2 regions of the Bacillus sp. GW823-FHT06A11 genome follow, and region 2 is predicted to be linked to the other one. Evidence: predicted binding sites of a transcription regulator. Region 2 holds the regulator's gene; the other holds the start of a gene.
What was found. Region 2 encodes Rex, which represses fermentation and respiration genes when NADH is low (regulators of the CRP and FNR family bind a similar motif). Its sites were predicted from a motif close to TTGTGAAATATTTCACAA; they were not measured.

Region 1 (11,842 bases), on a different contig from region 2:
CCTTTTCTTTTTATAAAAAATTCAATTAAAAGAACTTGAAAGTTTATGTTATACGTAAAAAAGCGAATCTATTTTCAAAATAGATTCGCTTTTTTATCTCCTAATAACTTAAAAAATTAAACTGAAATAGAAAAAGGAATTAATTATTCGGATGATAGTAAATGTCTTAGTGATTTCAATGTATATATGACAAATCAATTTGTATTTATTTCCTTGATAGGATTTTACATAATATTAATTTTTTGTGAATTATTAATCTGAAAATAATTTGATTTAAAGTATTATTCATACGAAATGAATACCTTTATGTAATTTATTTGATTTATAAGATAGTTAAGAATACCAAATCAAAACATAAAAGCTCATTATTGATTGATATTTTATAAAGTTGTATTAATATGTGTCATAAAATAATATCAAAATATAATTATAAATAGAATAAGGGAGGACTATGTACAAAAGTAATAAATACAAGTTCATGAACTGTTTTTGCACGTAAGTACATGCTAAAGAAACCAAAACTATTAAATTGATCAAGGAAATGAGAGGGAGATACTATGGGGAATAAATCAAAGTATAAAACCAAAAGAATACTAGTAGCTACTGCAACATTAACTATAATTGCTTCTGGAATGACTTCTTCATCAGATGTCTTTGCAGAGGAAACGCAGCAGCAAAAAAATTTATCGACATCACTGCAAAGTGAAAAATCAGTTAAATCAGAAAATAGAACATTTACAGTCCCAGGAAAAGGGGATGTTGAGGTACTGAAACAACAGGAAAGAAAAAGTATGGCATTTAGTCCATATGAACCAACTGGTTTATATGCAAAGCCAAATGAACAAATAACGATTAATGTGGAAGGTAATCAAGATATTCAGGTATATATTGGAACGTATTCGTATGATGCTTCTTGGAGAGAAGATTCAAAGATAAAATCATTTACATTAAAACCTGGTATAAACACAATCCAATCTCCAAATGGGGGGATGATTTATTTTTATAATAAACAACAAGGTGGTACCATTCGAACAACAATTACAACAGGCGGAACGACTACGCCTTTCTTTGAACTAGGAAAGCATACGAAACAAGATTTAATTAACATGCTGGACCAATATCCAAATGCACATGCAGTGGAGTTAAAAGGCGAACGTGTATTAATTACGGCCACCCCTGCACGTGTTAAGAAATATTTGTTGGGTTCTAATACAGATCCTGTACAACTCTTAAAAAAGATGGATGAAGCTACTCGAATTCAAGACAAAGTAGCTGGATTATCTGAAGAACAAGTAGATAAACATTATGTTCATTACGTAGAAGAAAATCATTCTCCTGATTATTATATGTATGCAACTTCTTATCGAACAGCATATGTAGGAGATGCAATCCAATACGTGTTAGATATTAATAAATTCATAACAGATGGCTGGGGCCCTTGGCATGAGGCAGGACATTTGAGACAACAATCGCCCTGGAAGTTTTATAATATGACAGAAGTACAAAATAATATATACAGCCTTTCTGTAGAAAAAGCATTTAATCAACCATCCAACTTAGAGAAAAGTGGAATTTATCCAAAAGCATTTCAATATCTAGAGCAAGTGAATAAAAATTATGATGAAATTAGCGATGTTTTTGTAAAGCTTGTCATGCTTTGGCAACTACAGTTAGCGTATGGAGAGGATTTCTATCCTAAATTGCATCAATTGTATAGAGACATGCCTTCAAGTGAACTTCCACAAACTGATGAAAATAAAAAACAATTATTTATGATTTCAGCATCAAAAGTAGCCAAACAAAATTTGATTCCTTTCTTTGAGAAGTGGGGATTACGTCCAAATAACGATACCATTCAAAAAGTAGCTGCATTAGGATATCCAGTTTTAACAGCAGAGATTTGGAAGGGGACGGATTCTAATCCAATTAAACCAGATATGCCTAATGTAAATAATATTTTAGAAGGAAACCAGTTTGCATGGTCGCTGAAAGGGATTGGAGATTTTGAATTCGCAAAAGTAAATTTAAATAAATCAACAGAAGAAATGCAAATTGATTTAAAAGCAGGTGTACCACATAACTACTTTGATAGTACATATGCAAGTATTAAAGTGCAAAACACAGCAGGTAAAGTGGTCTATAACAAAGAGATTTATGGAAACAAACAACAAAATGCTGAATCACAAAAAGTTTCGGTCAAGGTAGGAGACTATATAGAGTTAACACATCTAGAAGGTGTGCATAGAGCTACTCTCACAAATGTAGATAATAGTAAACAAGAGAGCTTTGGAAAAAAAGCCATATATGAAGTTACAAAAGAAGGTCTAAAGAAAGTAGAAAAAATGCCAGAAGCAACAATTTTAGATGGAAATCAATTTGCATGGTCATTAAAAGGATATAGTGATAGAGAAATTGCAAAAGTAAATTATGATAAAACAGTAGAAGAGATGAAGGTAAAACTAGAAGCAGGTGTACCCCATTCCTACTTTACTAGTACGTATGCGAGTATTAAGGTCCAGAATGCTTCTGGCAACGTTCTGTACAATAAGGAAATCGTGGGAAATAAACAACAAAATGCTGAAAGCCAAACTGTGCCCGTTAAAATAGGTGATTACATTGAACTTACTCATATAGAAGGGGAAGCAACAAAGGAAAAGACGAGAGCGACTTTAATTAACCTTGAAAATAACAAAAATGAAACCATTGGAAAGACAGCAAGATATCAAGTTACAAAAGAAGGCCTGAAGAAAGTAGAAAAAATGCCAGAAACGACAGTTTTAGATGGAAATCAATTTAACTGGTCTTTAAAGGGATATAATGATCGAGAAATCGCAAAAGTAGAGTATAACAAAGCAACAGAAAAAATGCAGATTAAATTAGAAGCGGGTATCCCCCATTCCTATTTTACTAGTACGTATGCAAGCATTAAAGTTCAAAACTCATCGGGCAATATATTGTACAATAAAGAAATTGTAGGAAATAGACAACAAAATGCTGAAAGCCAAACCGTTCCAGTTAAGGTAGGGGATTATATCGAGTTTACTCATATAGAGGGAGAAGCACAGAAGGAAAAGACCCGTGCCACACTTACTAATCTTGAGAATAGTAAACAGGAATTTGTAGGCAAGAAAAAAACATATCAAGTTACTCCTACAGGATTATTAATAAAATAGATAAAAAGGATGTCCAAAAAAATAGAATTTTTTTAGACATCCTTTTTTATTATTAAAAAACGCTAATTATTAATAGTGATATAGGATGAATTCTATAGCCCACTAACTATTATATATACTCAAAAAATCAAGTTATAGCTAATGTTCCAAGGATTGACACATCTATTCTTAGTTAATCATGTTATACTTTTCACAAATGAAATGCTACAATATCAAATCCTAGTTTTATGACATCCTTCTGTTGCCACAGTTTATAAAAGGTCAATTCCAATGGGATTGACTTTTTATAGTTGTAGCACAAAGTTATAAACGCCCATATTTATTATAAGATAAATGTTGCAATTTCACGTACCGTATTTGTGAATGTATAAATAATTACAATAAATATTATTCTATATGTAGCTTTGCGATATGTAACTGTTAAATGGATAATATTCAACCTTCTCGTGATATTTTAAATTAAGGTTAAAAGAAAGGAACGTAAAATAAAGTAATTCGTTAATATATAAGGATATTAGTAACAATTTGTGGGAAATTGAAGAACTAAGGTATATAATTGTGAAAAAAATCACAAACATATACCTTAGTTCTTCAAAATTATTTCAAAAGGAGGTTATAAACAATGAAAAGAATTATAACACTGAGCACTTGTAAACTGCAAGATACTATAAAACATGGTGGGTGTGGTGCATGTCAGACATCTTGTCAGTCTGCTTGTAAAACCTCATGTGGAGTTGCAAATCAAAAGTGTGAAAATACAATAAATAGGAAACAAGAAGTATAGTATTCAATTATATTTTATTTAGGTGGCAATCTTTATGAAAAAGGAGTTTGGTTATCCAGTATGATTCATCAATATAAATTAAATGGATACAATATCGTGTTAGATACTTATAGCGGATCCGTACATGTCGTTGATGATCTTGCTTATGAAATAATTATGCTATATCAGAATACTCCTATGGAAGAAATCCTGTCAATAATGCAGGAAAAGTATAAATATGATTTCCACGTTTCCAAGAAGGAAATTCGAGAAACAATTGCGGATATTGAAGAACTAAAAAGAGATGGGAAGCTTTTTACCGAAGATGATTATAGGGACCTTTCAATTGATTTGATAAATCGTCCCACTTATGTAAAAGCTCTTTGCCTTAATGTCGCGCATACATGTAATCTGTCGTGTGAATACTGCTTTGCTAGCCAAGGAAAATACAATGGAAATAGAGCCATAATGAGTTTTGAAGTTGGAAAAAGAGCCATAGATTTTCTATTAGAAAACTCAGGTAATCATCGAAATCTCGATGTTGATTTTTTTGGTGGGGAGCCACTCATGGCGTGGAAAACTGTCAAACAGATTGTCGCCTATGCAAGAAATAAAGAAAAAGAGTACAAAAAAACTTTTCGTTTTACCTTTACTACAAATGGTATGCTGCTTAATGATGAAATTACTGAATTCTTAAATCAAGAAATGCACAATGTTGTATTAAGCCTTGATGGAAGAAAAAAAGTTCATGATTATCTTCGTAAAACTGTCAATGGGAAAGGTAGCTATAATCATATCATTCCAAAATTCCAGGAGTTTGTTGAGAAGCGTGGAGATAAAGAATACTATGTACGTGGAACCTATACCCATAATAATGTTGATTTTACCAATGATATTTATCACATCGCTGACTTAGGTTTTAACAAAATCTCAATGGAACCTGTTATCTGTAATCCCCAAGAACCATATGCGCTCTGTGAAGAAGACCTGCTGGAAATTTACAATCAGTATGAAATTCTCTCGAAAGAAATGCTAAACCGTGAGGAAAAAGGAAATGGTTTTACATTTTATCATTACATGCTCGACCTTTCAGAAGGTCCGTGCGTTCAAAAGAGAATTTCTGGTTGCGGTTCAGGGACTGAATATCTAGCTATTACCCCGTGGGGGGAGATATTTCCTTGTCATCAGTTTGTGGGAGAAGAAGAATATAGTATGGGGAATATATGGGATGGCATTATAAAAGCAGAGATACAGTCTCAGTTTAAGGAAAGTAATTGCTATTCAAAACCGGAATGTCAGGAATGTTGGGCACAGCTTTACTGTAGTGGCGGTTGTCCAGCTAATACAATACATGCAACGGGTTCTCTTAAGGGAACACATGAGTTCAGCTGTAAAATCTTCCGAAAGAGAATAGAATGTTCTATGATGGTTAAAGTAGCTCAATCCATTAGAGCTATGAAGAAGGAAGAACAAGGCATGGTTCAGTAAATAAAAAAGTGCACAAGTGTTGTTATAGCATAAATTTATAAAGATAGTTACAAACAAGAATTCTTTAGTCCAATTTAGAATAAATGAGTTTAAAAGAAGATAGCCATTTGTAATGGCTATCTTCTTTTGTAAAAAATATATAATTTATTCAATTATTTTTTCGATAACAGGCATAACAGCGATTGGTGGAATAGAGTGAGTCCATCCTACGGAAAATATATTTAGTTTTTCACCTACGCTATAGTTATCCTTGCTAGTAATAGGAACACGTAAAATTTTATTCTGAGAAGCTAATTCCCACCAATTATTTTGATAAGAAAGTGCCTCCTCTTTTGTATTAGTGTTAGCTACAACTAAATAATTATCATCTGCTGAAATAACATATCCAGTAAAAGGTATCTGTATTCTTACTTGTTCTTCCTTAATAGGCGTAGGATTACTTATAGAATCTGCGGAAGTAGGAGTTAATCCGAAAACTAATCCACATCCTAGCGTCAGAGTGGTAACCACTGTTACTAATTTTTGTTTTTTTGAAAACATAATATAAATCCCCCTTATATTTTATCCGTACACCATCACCTTTCTATTTTTTATATAGAAAGCCTTTTTTATATCCCTAAATTTAACAATTATGTCACAAATAATCCATTGTTTTTTCAAATGGGTATTATTTAAAGATAATATATGTTATAATTCACCAAATTAACTATTAATTTTACCTCTATCTTCTAGTGAATATATATTTTTGAAAAGAATGATAGCGCTATCTTTTGTAAATGTTCCTATTTGCATGATTACCTAATTTTTATGTACAATAAAGAAAAGAGAGTTTCTTAGACAGGAAGAGGAAAGTCATGACCAAGTCATTAGTAAATTTACGAATTGATTTTGCTTTTAAGCAATTATTTGGGACAAGTGGTAGTGAGGATATTCTTATCACATTTTTAAATGCCATGCTAAAGAATTCATTAGAATCACCTATTATGTCACTACAATTAGAGGATCCACATTTACATCGAGAACACGAGGATGATAAATTATCAATTTTAGATGTCTCAGCCACATTAGACACAGGTACTAAAGTAAACGTAGAAATTCAGCTGAATAATAATCACGACATGATTAAACGAAGTTTGTATTACTGGGGTAAATTATATACTTCACAGTTACAAAAAGGGATGCCTTACAGCTCTCTTAGTAAAACAATTACTATTAATTTGTTAAACTTCGTACTTTTTCCCGAATATGAGGAATTTCATACAACGGGAAAGCTATGGAATGTACAACAGCAAAAGCAGTTTAGTGATGATATAGAGATTCATGTTATAGAGCTTCCTAAACTAATGGAACAATGGCGGGAAGAGAAAGTTAATCCGTGGGAAGATTCATTTGTTCGTTGGCTGTTATTACTTCCGGCAAATGAAGATGAACACTTAACTCAAACATTGGAGGACATTGCGATGAATCAAGATCCGATTTTACAAAAAGCAATGAATAAGTGGGAGCGAATGAGTCAAGATTCGACATTCCGACAAGCCTATGAAGCGAGGGAAAAAACCCTAATGGATGAAGCTGCAAAGTTTGCTCACGCAGAGGAGCAAGGAATCAAAAAAGGTATTGAAAAGGGTATTGAAGAAGGCAAAAAAGCCGAACGTATACAATTGGTATGTGGTATGTATAAAAACGGAATGTCTGTAGAGGATATTGCCAAATTTACGAAGTTACCTATAGAAGAAATAAGAGAAATTATCCAATTATAAATAAAAAAGAACACCTACAGCATTTGTAGGTGTTCTTTTTTATGACCAATAATGTCCGGAGTATAATTATTAGTTGATGTATCGTCAGGAAAATAAGAATTTACAACATTAAATATCTTTTAAAAAACTTACATGGATTCTACCTTAAATACATGCTCTATATTCCATCATAATATTGTTAATAATTGTTTGGACGGGCAATATCTCTTTGACTTCATTTACTCGTGCACCTGCGAAAACAAGACCATTTTCACAATCACCATCCATAGAGGTTATCAAAGAATCTAGCGTGCAGAAACGATAAGAACAGTTTTTTAAGCAATTTATACACTTTTTTATTTTTATCTTTTTATTATTATCAGCTATTAATTTAGTAAAGTTATTTTTAACCGCACGACCTTGGAGCCCGACAGTTGTTTTGACTAATATGGTATCTTCTAATCGAGCATTTATATATTTTTCCTTAAAGGATAGTGGTGCGTCACACTCATTACTTGCAACGAATCTTGTACCCATTTGCACACCAGATGCACCCATTTTTAAGGCACGAGCAATATCTTTCCCAGTCATAATTCCTCCAGCAGCAATTACGGGAATTTTGACTGCTGCAACTACTTCCGGTAATATATCGAATAAAGGTCGATCGGTACCCAGATGTCCTCCTGCTTCATGCCCCTCTACTACAACAGCGGCCGCACCCAAGCGTTCAGATAATCTAGCGAGTTTGGCTGAGGATACTATTGAAATAACTGGTATGCCGGCATTTTTCCCCCAAGTATACATATCTCGTGAAATGCCAGCACCAGATATGATGAAATCAACTTTTTCCTCAATGGCTGCTTTCATTTTTTCAGCAAAATCATTCATTGCAAAAAGGACATTTACTCCAATATAACCAGTATTCCGAATCTTTTCTTTCGCCTTCCTAATATGCATTCTCATTTCATCTATGGAAATACCAGTTCCTGATATAATCCCAATTCCTCCAGCATTTGCAACTGCAGATGCAAGTTTACTTAATGAAATGCCTACGCCCATTCCTCCCTGTAGAATTGGGACCTTTGGCATCATATGCCCGATTTTTAATTGTGGAAAGTTCAAGTAAATACCCCATTTCATTAATGTTATTAGAGTAGATCTGTTAAACCCCTTCAGTTTAACACGGTGTTTGGAACAAACACAGGAAATTAATACCTGCTACTAGTAGTTTGTGATGTTTTTTGATGATTTTCACAAAATGTTCGAATAGTGCGCTATAAATTTTAGAATAATATCAAATGTATATTAAGGATTCTGGATAAAAAACAACGAAATTTAGATTTTCTAACAAAAAATGTTATTAAAAAATTGATTTGTCAAAAATGAAGTGGGATGTAATCATTAATTATTTTAAGCGGGGATATGAACAGAGCTAAATAGAAGTTTATATGCTTTTTAATAAAAGTAATTTTTGTATTATAAGTGTTAAATAATCAATAGTTGTAAAGGAAAAAATCTATGTTTTTAGTAATCTACACGATTGGATTAGAGACAATTAGATGTGTAGTACATTCTAGAAGTTTTAAATATCAATATTCCAAAAATCTTGATAATCAATATGCTTATCAAATTTTTTTAGTATTCTAATGATTTTAGTTGCAGATGTTAAAGTGGGAATACGATCCTTTTTATTTGCTAAATCACTTATCAGAGATTTACTTAATCCAGTTCTTTGTACAAGCCATTGTTGTTTGATTCCTCTGTGATCTAAATACTCACCAAATGAAGTTCTTTTTTTTCCTAGACCAAACATAAAGAATCCCTCCTAATTAAGAATGATGTATAAATAGCTTGTACAAAATTCCATAAATTTAAACTTTTGTCCATAAATATGGAATTATAATTTAGAACAAAGCATAGAATAATATAAATATAATGAAAAAATATGGAATAATTTTGAGGAATCTAGCATTCATAGTAATAGCTACAAGTTGCTGATACACTATCCTAATGGCAACTTGTTGCAAAGGGTATTACTAAAATAAAAAAATCTGAAACTCCTTACGTCAGAAGGATTTTCAGATTTTTTCTTTTTTAGATCTTTAATTTATAGATACGTATTTTATAGATTATTATGCATAATATGGCGAATGAGTAGAATGGATTATCTGCTTATATAGCTTGATTGACCTTGTCACTAAGCATATAAATCTGTTTTAGATATGATGAAAGGAAATAATGACAAAAAATGTGAAATCTGAAATCAGTCATATCTGGTCCAGTATACTCACCACTTTCTACCCAGCTGTTAAGTTATCAGTTTGTAGTGAAAAAAGTAAGGCGGAAGAGGTCACAAAACAATTAGAAATGGACAAGCTTGAAAAGAGTAAGGCAGAAGAAGCCGCAAAACAATCAGAAATGGACAAGCTTGAGCAAAGTAAAAAGAACACAGATATTTCAGAAGCAGCAGTACTTAAACTTACCGAGAAACAAAAGCAATATCTTAAATCTAACGGTCTTCCATTGAAGCAAACTTCTAAAGAATCTGAAGTTACGGGACGTATGTTAGTTTCTCTAGTGAAACCTATTGATAATGGAGATGGAACGGGATTTCAGCCAGACCATGTTGGAGAAGTTGATATAATTCAAGCAGATGAATATCAAAACAAATATGGTAAAGAAGATTATGTAGCATTTGCTGCATGGGAATAAGTCTATTTATATTACCAACAACCTAAGATGAATTTATGCTTATAATTAATAGAAAGCGTCATTCTTTTTATAGAAATCTATAGGAAGGATGGCGTTTTTATTTAAAAATGAGTTTCATTTGTTTGCTAAAAAATGTCGGTGAGATATATTTATTCATTAAGAATTATTTGGCAAGCGTATCAAAATATTAATTCTGTAGGCAAAAGTTCATAGAACACCAAAACTTGGCTTGAGGGCGTAGTAAGGCAGATTCTATTTTCATTTGTTAGATACCTCATAGAAATTTATACTAAAAGGATGTTTTCTGTACCTTATTATGTTTGTTGATAATTGGAAGTGAAATATTGTCATACATGCTTTTACAGTTATAATCCGTGGTGATGAGCTTAGCCTTTAATTGTGTTGTAAGCAGTTATTAAACCTTAACCAACTATTATTTTCAATTGAATACTAAGTAATAAAATATTATGGAAATTGGTTAAAGAGTGGATTTTAAATACCTTTTCTATTGTTGCTTTTTGCTTTTTTGATGGAAAGAAGTGAGCTTGATATAATCAATAAAATTAACCGAGTGTGCTTGTAAATAAGAATAGCATGATAGCAATTGATAAAAACAGGTATATTATATAAATTGTCAGCAACATATATCATCCCTTTCTATTGATATATGTAGCATACAAACATAATCTGTAGTATGTATGGAGTTTATGAGTAGTTATTGAAATTATTATTATAATAGTCTTTTAGTTGTGAGAAAGAATAGGAGGATCTACTTTATACAAAGAAAACAGAAGTCTTAAACTAGACGTCTGTTTTCCAAAGTACAATGAATTACTGAAATTAGTAAGATCTACATGATTCTTAATTTTAATTAACATAGGTTTTTATTTGTTAAGAAATTATGTGGCAAAATTATATGCATTCCATATCTGAGATCAAAAGACTTTTGGGGAGAGTCTCACTCGTATTACTGCATTAAAGTTAGAAATAGACATGTTACATATAATATCATTTTAGAAAAATTTGAGAATAATACTTCTCTGTAAGCCTAAATAATACCTACAAGCTTATTTCTCATTAAAGCTTAAACTAACTGCAGTAGCAATAGATTGTCCTGCATGTTCCCAACTTCCATCGATAACTTTTCCAAGCTGTTGACCGAGTGAATTTAAATCATTTGGATTAACAGGAATTCCGTTATATGCAGCAAGAATTGATAAAAGTGGAGCTACAATTGGTGTCCAGCCGCCTCTATCAATATGAAATTCGAATCCCGTTACCTCACCATCTTTTTTTGTGAATTTATAGTAAAGTTGATCATCTGGACGGAAGCTTAAATGATGAGAGATTTGTCCGTATACATCTTTACCAGCTGCACCTCGATCCACAACTTCAATTTCTTTTACATTAAATTCATGCTCAAATACTTTTATTTTTTTTACTTCGGGACCATTTAATGCAGCTTGAACAGCAGTTTCTAGATTATTTTGTGCAAACGGTTGAATACTAACTTGTGATTCCTGTTGTTGGATAGGAGCAACTGTCTCAGCAGCAAATACTGATGTCGTAGGTAATGCACCTGTAGCTAATGTTGCAGCCAGAGCAGTTGCTGTAATGATTTTCTTTTTCATAATTTTACTTCCTCCTTTTTAATGTATGATAATAAACTATAAATTACTGACAGATAAATTATTTCTATACATATATAGAAAAACATTATTGTGGGTAATGGAAGTTAGACTGACAGATAATTTATATGATAATAGTATCAATATGCATTTGATTTCTCAATTTTCAGTCAATGTATTCAATACTAACCAATTTTAAGTAAGTTTTAGAAGGTAAAACTCTAATAGCAATCTAAAAACATGGCAATATTAGAGTGAAAATGAAATGATAATCATAAAATATTCTATTAAAATCAAAAAAATATAAAAAATTTCACATATATTTTTAGTTTTAGTTTA
Region 2 (11,842 bases):
TTTTTAATCCCTAACTTCTATTATAGGAAAACTTCTGAAGAAAAACGCTCGGAAATCCTTAAGATTTTCTGAAGACGCAAAAAAGGTCTAGACTCCCCTTAAGTCTAGACCTTTTAAAAAACCCCTTTTATTTACGAACGTAGATGAAATATAGTACGAATAAAACTCCCATAACATACATAATCGGATGAACCTCTTTACGACGACCACTCACAACCATTGTAATTGGATAGAAGATAAATCCAATCGCAATCCCAGTTGCGATACTATACGTAAGTGGCATAGAGATAATTGTAAAGAATGCTGGCACTGCAATCTCGAATTTCTTCCAATCAATTTCCCCTAAAGAAGAAACCATCAAGATTCCTACAATAATTAAAGCTGGTGCCGTTACAGCTGGCGTTACAACACTTAGTAATGGCGAGAAGAATAGTGCCAGTAAGAAGAATCCTGCTGTTACAACTGCTGTAAATCCAGAACGTCCTCCTGCTGCTACCCCTGCAGAAGACTCAATGTAAGACGTTGTTGTTGATGTACCCAAGATTGCACCAATTACAGTTGCAATCGCATCTGCAAATAATGCTTTTCCTGCACGTGGTAATTTATTGTTCTTCATTAATCCAGCTTGATTCGCAACCGCTACAAGCGTACCTGCTGTATCAAAGAAATCGATAAAGAAGAACGTTATAATAACAATCCCCATTTGAACTGTAAAAATATCTCCGAAGTGCGTTAACGCCACACCGAACGTTGGTTCTAGACTCGGTATTGCTCCCACTACAGCTTTCGGAGTATCAATTAATCCTGTTGCCACTCCTAAGATCGCTGTAAGAATCATACCGTAAAATACTGCACCATTAACTTTCTTAATCATGAAGATGATTGTCGTAACAACCCCGAAGATTGCTAGTAACGTTGTGCCCTTTGTTAAGTCCCCCAACCCAACAAGAACAGCATCATTTTTCACGATAATTCCAGCATTTTGGAATCCAAGGAATGCAATGAACAATCCGATACCTGCCGCTACTGCAAACTTTAACTCCGATGGAATTGCATTAATGATTTTTTCACGAATACCTGAAGCAGTAAGAATAATAAAGATAATACCTGACATTAATGTTCCGGCAATAGCCGTTTGCCACGGAATACCCATCGTTAACACTGCTGTATAAGCAAAGAACGCGTTAATTCCCATACCTGGCGCTAAAGCAATTGGATACTTCGCGAAAATACCCATAATTAACGAACCGATTGCTGCCGCTAATGCCGTAGCAACGAATACTGCACCTGGATCCATCCCTGTACCTGCTGGTAACCCTTTAACATTTCCAAGCGACAGCGTAGCAGGATTGACAAACAGTACGTAAGCCATAGATAGAAATGTTGTTAACCCCGCTATGAACTCAGTCTTATAATTGGTACCGAGCTCATCAAATTGAAAATAGCGTTTCATCCTACGTTTCCCCCGTTATATGATTACTCGCCGTATTTCACCCTAGCCCTCTTTTATCCCGAGAAATAAAAAAGGCTTCCATTGCATATATACATGGAAGCGTTCTATAAACAAAGACAAGTTTCCCCTCATCTTTATACAAACGCCTCGTAGTCAAGCCATTTACGGTAGCTAGGTAGAAACTTTCGGGCCATATCCCCGATATTATACGACGGCATAATATTCACTTTTCGTTTGAATTACATACTCATATTAACTCTTGAATGTATTTTTGTCAATTTAAAAGCGAACGTTTTTATAAATTTTTATATTTTCGTTCGTATTAATAACGAAAACAAAAAGATCCATCTATTCATAAATGATAGATGGATCTTTTTTATTACAATACTATTCCCACTCAATAGTTGCTGGTGGCTTACTCGTTACATCATACACGATACGGTTAACGTGTTTTACTTCGTTTACGATACGAACAGAGATTTTCTCTAGTACGTCCCAAGGGATACGTGCCCAGTCAGCTGTCATACCGTCAATAGATGTTACTGCACGGATACCTACTGTGTAATCATAAGTACGCTCGTCACCCATAACACCTACGCTACGCATACCAGGAAGCGCCGTGAAGTATTGCCAGATTTCGCGGTCTAATCCTGCTTTAATAATTTCTTCACGTAAAATCGCATCAGATTCACGAACGATTTCTAATTTCTCTTCTGTGATTTCACCTAATACACGAATACCAAGACCAGGACCTGGGAATGGTTGACGCCATACGATTTCATCAGGAATTCCTAGTTCAGATCCTAATACACGTACTTCATCTTTAAATAACGTATTTAAAGGCTCAATTAATTTGAACTGCATGTCTTCTGGAAGTCCACCAACGTTATGGTGAGATTTAATTGTTTGTGCAGTTGCTGTACCACTTTCAACGATATCTGTGTAAAGTGTACCTTGTGCTAGGAAGTCCATACCTTGTAATTTAGACGCTTCATCATCAAATACGTAAATGAATTCGTTACCGATGATTTTACGTTTTTGTTCTGGATCTTCTACACCTTTTAACTTGTTCATGAAACGTTCTTGTGCATCCACTTTAATAACGTTCATATGGAAGCCTTCGCTAAATGTTTTCATAACGCCTTCTGCTTCACCTTTACGAAGTAAACCGTGGTCAACGAAAATACATGTTAACTGATCGCCGATTGCTTTATGAATTAATACTGCTACAACAGAAGAGTCTACGCCGCCACTAAGTGCACATAGTACTTTTTTGTCTCCAACAGTTTCACGAATCTTTTCTAATTCTACTTCGATAAAGTTCTCCATGTTCCATCCTTCAGAACAACCACATACGCCGAATACGAAGTTTTTAATTAAATCGTTACCGTGCTCAGAGTGACGTACTTCTGGGTGGAATTGTACACCGTATAAGTTTTTCGCTTCATTGCTCATACCAGCAATTGGGCAAGACTCACTTGTTGCGTCTACTACGAATCCTTCAGGTAAACCAGTTACTAAGTCGCCATGGCTCATCCATACAACTTGCTCTTCTGGAAGGTTCGCATATAATTTTGATTCGTTCTCTACTTTAAGAACAGCTTTTCCGTACTCACGGTGGTTAGCACGCTCTACTTTACCACCGAAGTGTTGTGTCATAAGCTGCATACCGTAACAGATACCGAAGATCGGTAAACCTAGTTCGAAGATTTTTTCATCACAATGTAATGCACCTTCACCGTATACGCTATTTGGTCCACCAGAGAAAATAATCCCTTTTGGATTCATTGCTTTAATTTCTTCTGCAGTAATTGTATGTGGATGAAGTTCACTGTATACACCGAACTCACGAATTCGACGTGCTATTAACTGATTGTATTGACTTCCAAAATCTAAAACGATAATTGTATCGTGTTGCTTCTTCAAAATAATCACCCCAACGTTAGTTCTCGTATATAAATATTTTCACCAATTTGGCGAAAAGCATTACTAATATAATAAAAAAAGCCAGTCCTCCGCCTCTAGTCTCATAACAAAGAAAAGGCAGGGGTCTGGCTTTATAAAGAAAGATAGTCTCCGCTCTTTATAAATATAAGACACACTGCCTTCATAGTCAGGTTGTTTACGGTAACCCGGTAGAGACTCTCAAACCATATCATTGAGGATATATGAAGGATCGTTTTATATTATCTTCCTAGATTCTAACAATGAAGTATCTATATGGTCAAGAGAGAAAGCGACAAAATTCTACAGAAATTCATTTCCTTTTCTAAAAAACATAAAAAAACATCCATTTCTATATAGAAATGGATGTTTTTTAGGGCAAACGGAATTACATCATTCCGCCCATACCGCCCATGCCCATGCCGCCCATGTCAGGCATTGCTGGCGCATTTGGTTCTGGCTTGTCAGCTACTACAGCTTCAGTTGTTAAGAACATAGCTGCAACAGATGCTGCGTTTTGAAGTGCAGAACGAGTTACTTTAGCTGGATCTACGATACCAGACTCAAGCATGTTAACCCATTCGCCAGTAGCTGCGTTGAAACCAACGCCTACTTTTTCGCCTTTTAGACGCTCTACAACTACAGATCCTTCTAGACCAGCGTTGATTGCGATTTGACGAACTGGCTCTTCTAGTGCGCGAAGTACGATGTTGATACCTGTTGCTTCGTCACCTTCTGCTACGATAGAAGCTACTTTCGTGTATACGTTCATAAGTGAAGTACCACCACCTGCAACGATACCTTCTTCTACTGCTGCACGAGTTGAGTTAAGTGCATCTTCAATGCGAAGTTTGCGCTCTTTTAACTCAGTTTCAGTTGCTGCACCTACTTTAATTACCGCTACGCCACCTGCTAGTTTAGCAAGTCGCTCTTGTAATTTTTCACGATCGAATTCAGAAGTTGTTTCTTCTAATTGCGCACGAATTTGACCGATGCGAGCTGCGATTTGCTCTGTATTTCCAATACCTTCAACTACAGTTGTGTTTTCTTTTGTAACAACAACTTTACCAGCGCGTCCTAAAGATTCAACTGTAGCAGATTTTAAGTCACGACCTAATTCTTCAGTGATTACTTCGCCACCAGTTAAGATTGCGATATCTTCTAGCATTGCTTTACGACGGTCACCAAATCCAGGAGCTTTAACAGCTACTACATTGAATGTACCACGAAGTTTGTTCACTACTAATGTAGCTAAAGCTTCGCCTTCTACATCTTCAGCAATGATAAGAAGTGGTTTACCTTGTTGTACCACTTGCTCTAATACCGGTAAGATTTCTTGAATGTTAGAAATCTTTTTGTCAGTAATTAAGATATATGGGTTATCAAGAACTGCTTCCATTTTGTCAGAATCAGTAATCATGTAAGGAGATGCATATCCACGATCAAATTGCATACCTTCTACTACGTCTAATTCTGTCGTGAATCCTTTAGACTCTTCTAAAGTAATAACGCCATCGTTACCAACGCGCTCCATTGCTTCAGCGATTAATTGACCTACTTCTTCGTCAGCTGCAGAAATAGCAGCTACTTGTGCGATAGAAGATTTGCCTTCGATTGGTTTAGAAATCGTTTTTAATTCTTCAATTGCAGCAGTAACAGCTTTTTCGATACCTTTACGAAGACCCATTGGGTTAGCACCAGCTGTTACGTTTTTAAGACCTTCACGAATCATAGCTTGCGCTAATACAGTTGCAGTTGTTGTTCCGTCACCAGCTACGTCATTTGTTTTGCTAGCAACTTCTGCTACTAATTTCGCACCCATGTTTTCGAATGCATCTTCTAATTCGATTTCTTTTGCGATTGTTACACCATCATTTGTAATAAGTGGTGAACCAAATTTTTTCTCAAGTACAACGTTACGACCTTTTGGTCCAAGCGTAACTTTTACTGCGTTTGCAAGAGTGTCGACACCGCGAAGCATCGAACGACGTGCTTCTTCACTAAATTTAATATCTTTTGCCATAATAATTGACCCCCTTGGATTTTTTAAGATTTATATAATTAACCGATAACTGCTAAAATGTCACTTTCACGTAAAATCAAGTAGTCTGTACCTTCATATTTCACTTCAGTACCTGCATATTTTGAGAAGATGATAAGATCACCTGCTGCTACCTCTAAAGCAACACGCTCACCATTCTCAAGCACTCGACCAGTACCTACTGCAACAACTTTACCCTCTTGTGGTTTTTCTTTTGCAGTATCTGGTAATACGATACCACTTGCTGTTTTTTCTTCTGCTTGAACAAGCTCAATTACAACGCGATCACCTAATGGCTTTAGCATGAACAATAACCTCCTCATTTTGTTATGTAAATTTCTTTTATTAGCACTCAAGTCATCCGAGTGCTAACACACTTATAATAATAAATAATCTCAATTTCTTTTGCAAGTAAAAAAATCATAATTTTTTCGCAAATCACTATATAAACTTTCTATATAGAATACTGCCTTTACTATATGAATCGTTGTTTCCACTGCTCGTATGTTACAATATGAAAGGACACCCTAAGTTGTTTTCGCTACACACACAACTTTCTCCTGTCTTCTATTATAATTTCAAATAAGGATTTACGAAAAAAACATAATTCAAGTGAGGTTCATATCGTAGGTAGCATATTTACATGTTATCCTAACTTATCTCATACACTATAGTTAGAAAGGATGGTTAAACCATTTGAAGAAACAATACTGGTGGATTATCGTTACATACATTTTAATGCAGTTATCTGGCGTTGTTGGATTGCCACTTCTCCTAAAAACAGGACTCTATGATAATAGAGGATTTACCATTGAGGAAAAAGGACAAATCATAACGGGACACTGGGCAATTATTAGCTTCTTTGTTGCATTATGTATCGTACTTTGGTTACTTAGAACGGATATTCGTGACAGGCATTTAGATCCAAAGCGCTCTTCTGCTCCAGCTACTATTGGATGGATTTTCATCGGGTTCTTCTTGGCTTTCTTTTCACAAATAGTTGCTGGTATGATCGAGATGCAGCTGCTAGGAATTAAACAAGGTTCAGAAAATACAATGAAACTGATGGAGATTGCAAGAACCACACCTTGGTTCCTTATTGTTGTATCTATAATTGGACCTATCTTAGAAGAAATCGTATTTAGAAAAATTTTATTTGGTGCACTTTATAAGAAGTTTAACTTCTTTATCGCAGCTATCATTAGTTCGCTTGTATTCGCAGCAATTCATTTTGATTTTACTCATTTATTGGTATACACTGCTATGGGGCTCGTATTCGCCTTCTTATATGTGAAGACGAAGCGTATTATCGTTCCGATTGCAGCTCATGTTGCGATGAATACATTAGTCGCTATTGGGCAAATTTTTATGAGCAATGAGCAAATTCAAGAAATGATTAAAGAAGCTGAAAAAATGCAAGGCTTTATCGGAGGATTTTTTGTATGAGAAACTCACCATTGTTCATGGCTACACTATACTTCCTTCTTGGATGTATCTTTACACGCTTCGCCATTACGAACGTGACAGATACAATCTGGAATGTGTGGACAATACTATTTGCAGTTATGGCAACAATTGATTTTAATTTGGCACTTCGCCTTATATTAGTTAAATTCACAAAGAAGAAACAATAATAAAACGCAGAGGTCGCTTCCTCTGCGTTTTATTGTGGATAGTTTTTCAAAAAGTAAACTAATGTTTGTAACTCTACAGCTAAATCAATATGATGAATTCTAATATTCTCTGATACGTTTAATCGTGCTGGTGTGAAATTCAAAATACCATGCACGCTCGTTTCAGCTAATCTATCTGCTACAGCTTGTGCTACTGTAGCCGGTACTGTTAATATTGCCACTTGTATATCATTTGATAATCTCTCTTCTAATTCATCTAAATGGTATACAGGAATGCCCCCGATTTCTGTTCCAACTTTCTCTTCACTAACATCAAATGCCATTTCAATTTTTGTATTATTGTTTTTCGTGAAATTATAATGTAAGAAAGCGGTCCCTAAATTACCTACTCCAATAAGTGCTACACGCGTTATATCATCTTGATCAAGTGTTTCGCGGAAAAATGATAATAAATAATTTACGTTATATCCATATCCCTTTTTCCCTAACGCTCCAAAATACGAAAAATCTCTTCGTATTGTTGCGGAATCTACTTTTACCGCTTCACTCAATTCGGCCGATGAAACACGCTGCTTACCAGAAAGAGATAAGTTTTGGATAAATCGATAGTATAGAGGCAATCTTTTAGCAGTGGCTTGTGGAATCTTTTGCTGATCCATATGACCTCTCCTCTCTTCCTATCTTTATTCATATACTTTAATCAAATACAGAAGTTTAGCACTCATTAAATTCCTTGTATAATAAAGAGAAGAAGTATTCTCTCTTATTTTAAACTATACACTATTTTTAGTATGATTGAGAAATATAAACATGGCAAAGTTAAGAAATTATTTGAGGTGAAAACATTGATTTTATTACAAGTAAATGGACTTTCGAAATTATACGGTGCAGAAACAATTCTTGCAAACTTAAAATTGGAAGTACAAACAAAAGATCGTATCGCATTAGTTGGAAGGAATGGAGCTGGAAAATCTACATTATTAAAAATTATCGCTGGTGAGTTATCACATGATGGTGGCGAAATTATAAAACCGAAAGATGTCTCAATCGGGTATTTAGCTCAAAATACCGGCCTAGAAACGTCTTTAACAATTTGGGATGAAATGCTAACCGTCTTTACCCACTTACAGCAAATGGAGACAAAACTTCGAAGGCTTGAGCAAGAAATGGGCAAAGAAGAAAACTTTTCAAACGAAGCTACATACGAAAGATTGTTAGCTGATTATGACCAATTGCAACTCAATTATAAAGATCAAGGTGGATATCAATATGAAGCGGATATTCGCTCCATTTTAAGCGGCCTTGGCTTCCCAGTTGAAACGCACCAGACGACGATTTCTACTTTAAGCGGTGGGCAAAAAACAAGATTAGCTCTCGGAAAATTATTATTAACAAAACCAGACTTACTTATTTTGGACGAGCCTACAAACCATTTAGACATCGAAACATTAACATGGCTTGAGCAATATTTACAAGGTTATCCTGGCGCAATATTAATCGTTTCACATGACCGTTATTTCTTAGACAAACTTGTTACACAAGTATATGAAATTTCGAATAAAGAAAGCAGACGATTTGTTGGTAACTACAGTAAATATTTAGACTTAAAATCAGCATTATATGAGCAAGAAATGAAACGTTACGAAAAACAACAAGATGAAATCGCAAAACTTGAGGACTTCGTTCAAAAGAATATAGCTCGCGCCTCTACAACGAAACGTGCTCAAAGTCGCCGTAAACAACTAGACAGAATGGAATTATTAACGAGACCATTAGGGGATTCTAAGTCAGCATCATTCCACTTCGATATTGAAAAGCAAAGTGGAAATGATGTTTTACAAGTAAAGGATGCAACCATTGGCTATGATGAGGACCCTATAATTGAAAACGTAACTATGCGCTTAACTCGCGGAGATAGTGTTGCTTTAGTTGGTCCAAACGGAATTGGGAAATCCACATTATTAAAATCTATTGTGAATAAGTTACCACTATTAAATGGTGATGTTTCTTTCGGATCAAATGTATCTGTTGGTTATTATGATCAAGAACAAGCAAACTTAACATCTTCTAAACGGGTTTTAAATGAACTATGGGATGAATATCCACTGCAACCTGAAAAAGAAATCCGTACTATACTCGGGAACTTTTTATTTACAGGAGATGATGTACTGAAACCAGTATCTTCCCTTAGTGGTGGACAAAAAGCTCGATTAGCTCTTGCGAAGCTTATGATGCAAAAGTCAAATTTATTAATTCTGGATGAGCCTACGAACCACCTTGATTTAAATAGCAAAGAGATTTTAGAGAATGCTTTAATTGATTATCCAGGGACTCTTCTATTTGTCTCACATGACCGCTACTTCATTAACCGTGTAACAACGACTGTGATTGAGTTATCAACAGAAGGTGCACAGGAATATTTAGGGGATTACGATTACTATGTGGAGAAGAAAAATGAAATGATTGAACGCGCAGCATTTGAACAACTTGAACAGCAAGAAAATCAGGCACCTGTTCAAAAAACTGTAGCTCAAGAAAAATTAAATTATCTCGAAGAAAAAGAGCGTAAACAATTAGAACGTCAACGCACTCGAAAAATTGAAGAACTAGAACAAAACATCGTAAACTTAGAAGAAGAAATTGCTACGTTAGAAGATCAACTTTGCTTACCAGAAATATATGCAGATTATGAAAAAGCGAGTGAAATTACAACTAAAAAACAAACGCTACAAGTACAACTTGAAACTTGTATGGCAGAGTGGGAAGAGCTGCATGTATAAGAGTATTTAAATAAGGAAGATGTCTCATCAGTCATGATTTTTGACTATGTGACATCTTTTTTCTTTAAGTACATAAATAATTTTTTGAATATATCAATGGTAACTCGGAATATATCAACCAATTTTCAAATACATCTATCGTAACCCTATATATATAAACGATTCGACACGAAATATCGATTTACCGACAAGGATTGACAATATCAGCACCCTCTATAATAGAAGGATATTTCAAAATGTTTTTCAGGGATATCTTCTTACTTTTTATTTCCCGAAAAACAATATATTCAAAGGTCAGACTTCATCTAGTTTATCCACAAACTTATACACATATCCACCTTTATAAAATAGCTATCAAAACAACTTTTCCACATTATCCACAACTATCAAAAAAGATATCAACACTTTATATACACAACAAAACCCACATTATCAACAGATAATATGGGTTTTATCCACAAGCTGTGGTTAATTATGTGCATAACTATGCTTCAATATCTAATCCTGGATTCGCATTTAAGGCTAATGTTGCACGCTTGCCTTGTTCATACGCAATTGTCCCTGCCGCTGCAATCATTGCTGCATTATCTGTGCATAAAGATAGCGGTGGAATAATTAGTTCAATGTTTTCTTTTTGTGCAAATTCTTCTTCTAATCGCGCACGAAGTCCTTTATTAGCAGCTACTCCACCAGCAAGAAGTAATTGCTTTACATTATAAGCCTCTGCTGCACGAGCTGCTTTCGTTACAAGTACATCTATTACACTTTCTTGGAAACTTGCCGCTAAATCTTCTGGTTTAATTTCTATACCACGTTGTTTCGCGTTATGCACAGTGTTGATAACTGCTGATTTCAATCCACTAAAGCTAAAATCATATGAATTCGGTTCTAGCCATGCACGAGGCAAATCAATTGTTGGTTCTCCTTCATGTGCAAGACGATCAATATGAGGACCACCTGGATATGGCATAGATAACGTACGAGCTACTTTATCATATGCTTCTCCAGCTGCATCATCTCGCGTTTCACCAATTACTTCAAATGAACCATGTTCTTTCATATAAACAAGTTCTGTATGCCCACCAGATACAACAAGTGATAATAGCGGGAATTGAACTTCTTTTACTAAACGGTTCGCATAAATATGGCCAGCAATATGATGAACACCGACTAACGGAATATCATGTGCAAAAGCTACTGCCTTCGCTGCATTTACCCCAATTAAAAGTGCTCCTACTAAACCAGGCCCTTCTGTTACAGCAATTGCATCAATATCATCAAATGTGATATTTGCTTCTTTTAAAGCTTCTTCTAACACAACTGTAATTTCTTCTACATGATGACGGGATGCAATCTCTGGTACAACCCCGCCAAAACGTTTATGACTTTCGATTTGTGATGCAACGACATTCGCAATAATTTCCGTTCCATTTTTAACAACCGCTACCGCTGTTTCATCACAGCTTGTTTCAATCCCAAGTATAATCGTATTTTTTTCCATTATATATTCACCCACATTACAAGACCATCTTCCTGATTGTCTGCATAGTATCGTTTACGAATTCCACCATTTTGAAATCCGTATTTTTTGTACAACTGCTTTGCTACTTCATTTGATACACGTACTTCAAGCGTCATTGTTTTTACCCCTAGTTCTTTCGCTTCTGAAATAACTGCTTTCAATAAGGCATCTCCTAATTTTTGACCTCGGTATTCTGGCAAAATAGCTATATTTGTTATATGTGATTCATCAATGATTATCCACAATCCACAATATCCGATTACACGACCATCTTTTTCTAACACAATATAATGTGCATGTTCATTCATCGTTAATTCACGGTGAAAGGCATCTGCAGTCCAAGGAGTTGAAAAAGACACTTCTTCAATAGCTACAATTTGAGCAATATCATCAAGTTCCATCTTTCTAAATATCATATCCATCTTCTGCAAGGCCCCTACTTGTTTTGACTTTCTAACCACTTTGTTT

Region 1: a site for Rex is predicted at 3,730-3,747, ahead of scfA (six-cysteine ranthipeptide SCIFF). Genes of this name have one in related genera too.

The regions. Positions count from the first base shown of each region.
Region 1 is NZ_JBXAHS010000009.1:132,658-144,499, reverse strand. Features, by position in the region: gene AC1Q8L_RS27470 (putative mucin/carbohydrate-binding domain-containing protein) at 558-3,173, shown strand; gene scfA (six-cysteine ranthipeptide SCIFF) at 3,796-3,957, shown strand; gene scfB (thioether cross-link-forming SCIFF peptide maturase) at 4,018-5,424, shown strand; gene AC1Q8L_RS27455 (DUF3221 domain-containing protein) at 5,569-5,964, opposite strand; gene AC1Q8L_RS27450 (Rpn family recombination-promoting nuclease/putative transposase) at 6,279-7,184, shown strand; gene AC1Q8L_RS27445 (NAD(P)H-dependent flavin oxidoreductase) at 7,329-8,303, opposite strand; gene AC1Q8L_RS27440 (helix-turn-helix domain-containing protein) at 8,746-8,976, opposite strand; gene AC1Q8L_RS27435 (hypothetical protein) at 9,414-9,875, shown strand; gene AC1Q8L_RS27430 (hypothetical protein) at 10,943-11,506, opposite strand.
Region 2 is NZ_JBXAHS010000015.1:1,362-13,203, reverse strand. Features, by position in the region: gene AC1Q8L_RS29605 (NCS2 family permease) at 128-1,453, opposite strand; purine riboswitch at 1,584-1,685, opposite strand; gene guaA (glutamine-hydrolyzing GMP synthase) at 1,841-3,379, opposite strand; purine riboswitch at 3,544-3,645, opposite strand; gene groL (chaperonin GroEL) at 3,786-5,420, opposite strand; gene groES (co-chaperone GroES) at 5,459-5,743, opposite strand; gene AC1Q8L_RS29585 (CPBP family intramembrane glutamic endopeptidase) at 6,135-6,884, shown strand; gene AC1Q8L_RS29580 (YdiK family protein) at 6,881-7,072, shown strand; gene AC1Q8L_RS29575 (redox-sensing transcriptional repressor Rex) at 7,102-7,731, opposite strand; gene AC1Q8L_RS29570 (ABC-F family ATP-binding cassette domain-containing protein) at 7,918-9,852, shown strand; gene tsaD (tRNA (adenosine(37)-N6)-threonylcarbamoyltransferase complex transferase subunit TsaD) at 10,337-11,353, opposite strand; gene rimI (ribosomal protein S18-alanine N-acetyltransferase) at 11,353-11,796, opposite strand; gene tsaB (tRNA (adenosine(37)-N6)-threonylcarbamoyltransferase complex dimerization subunit type 1 TsaB) at 11,811-11,842, opposite strand, start outside.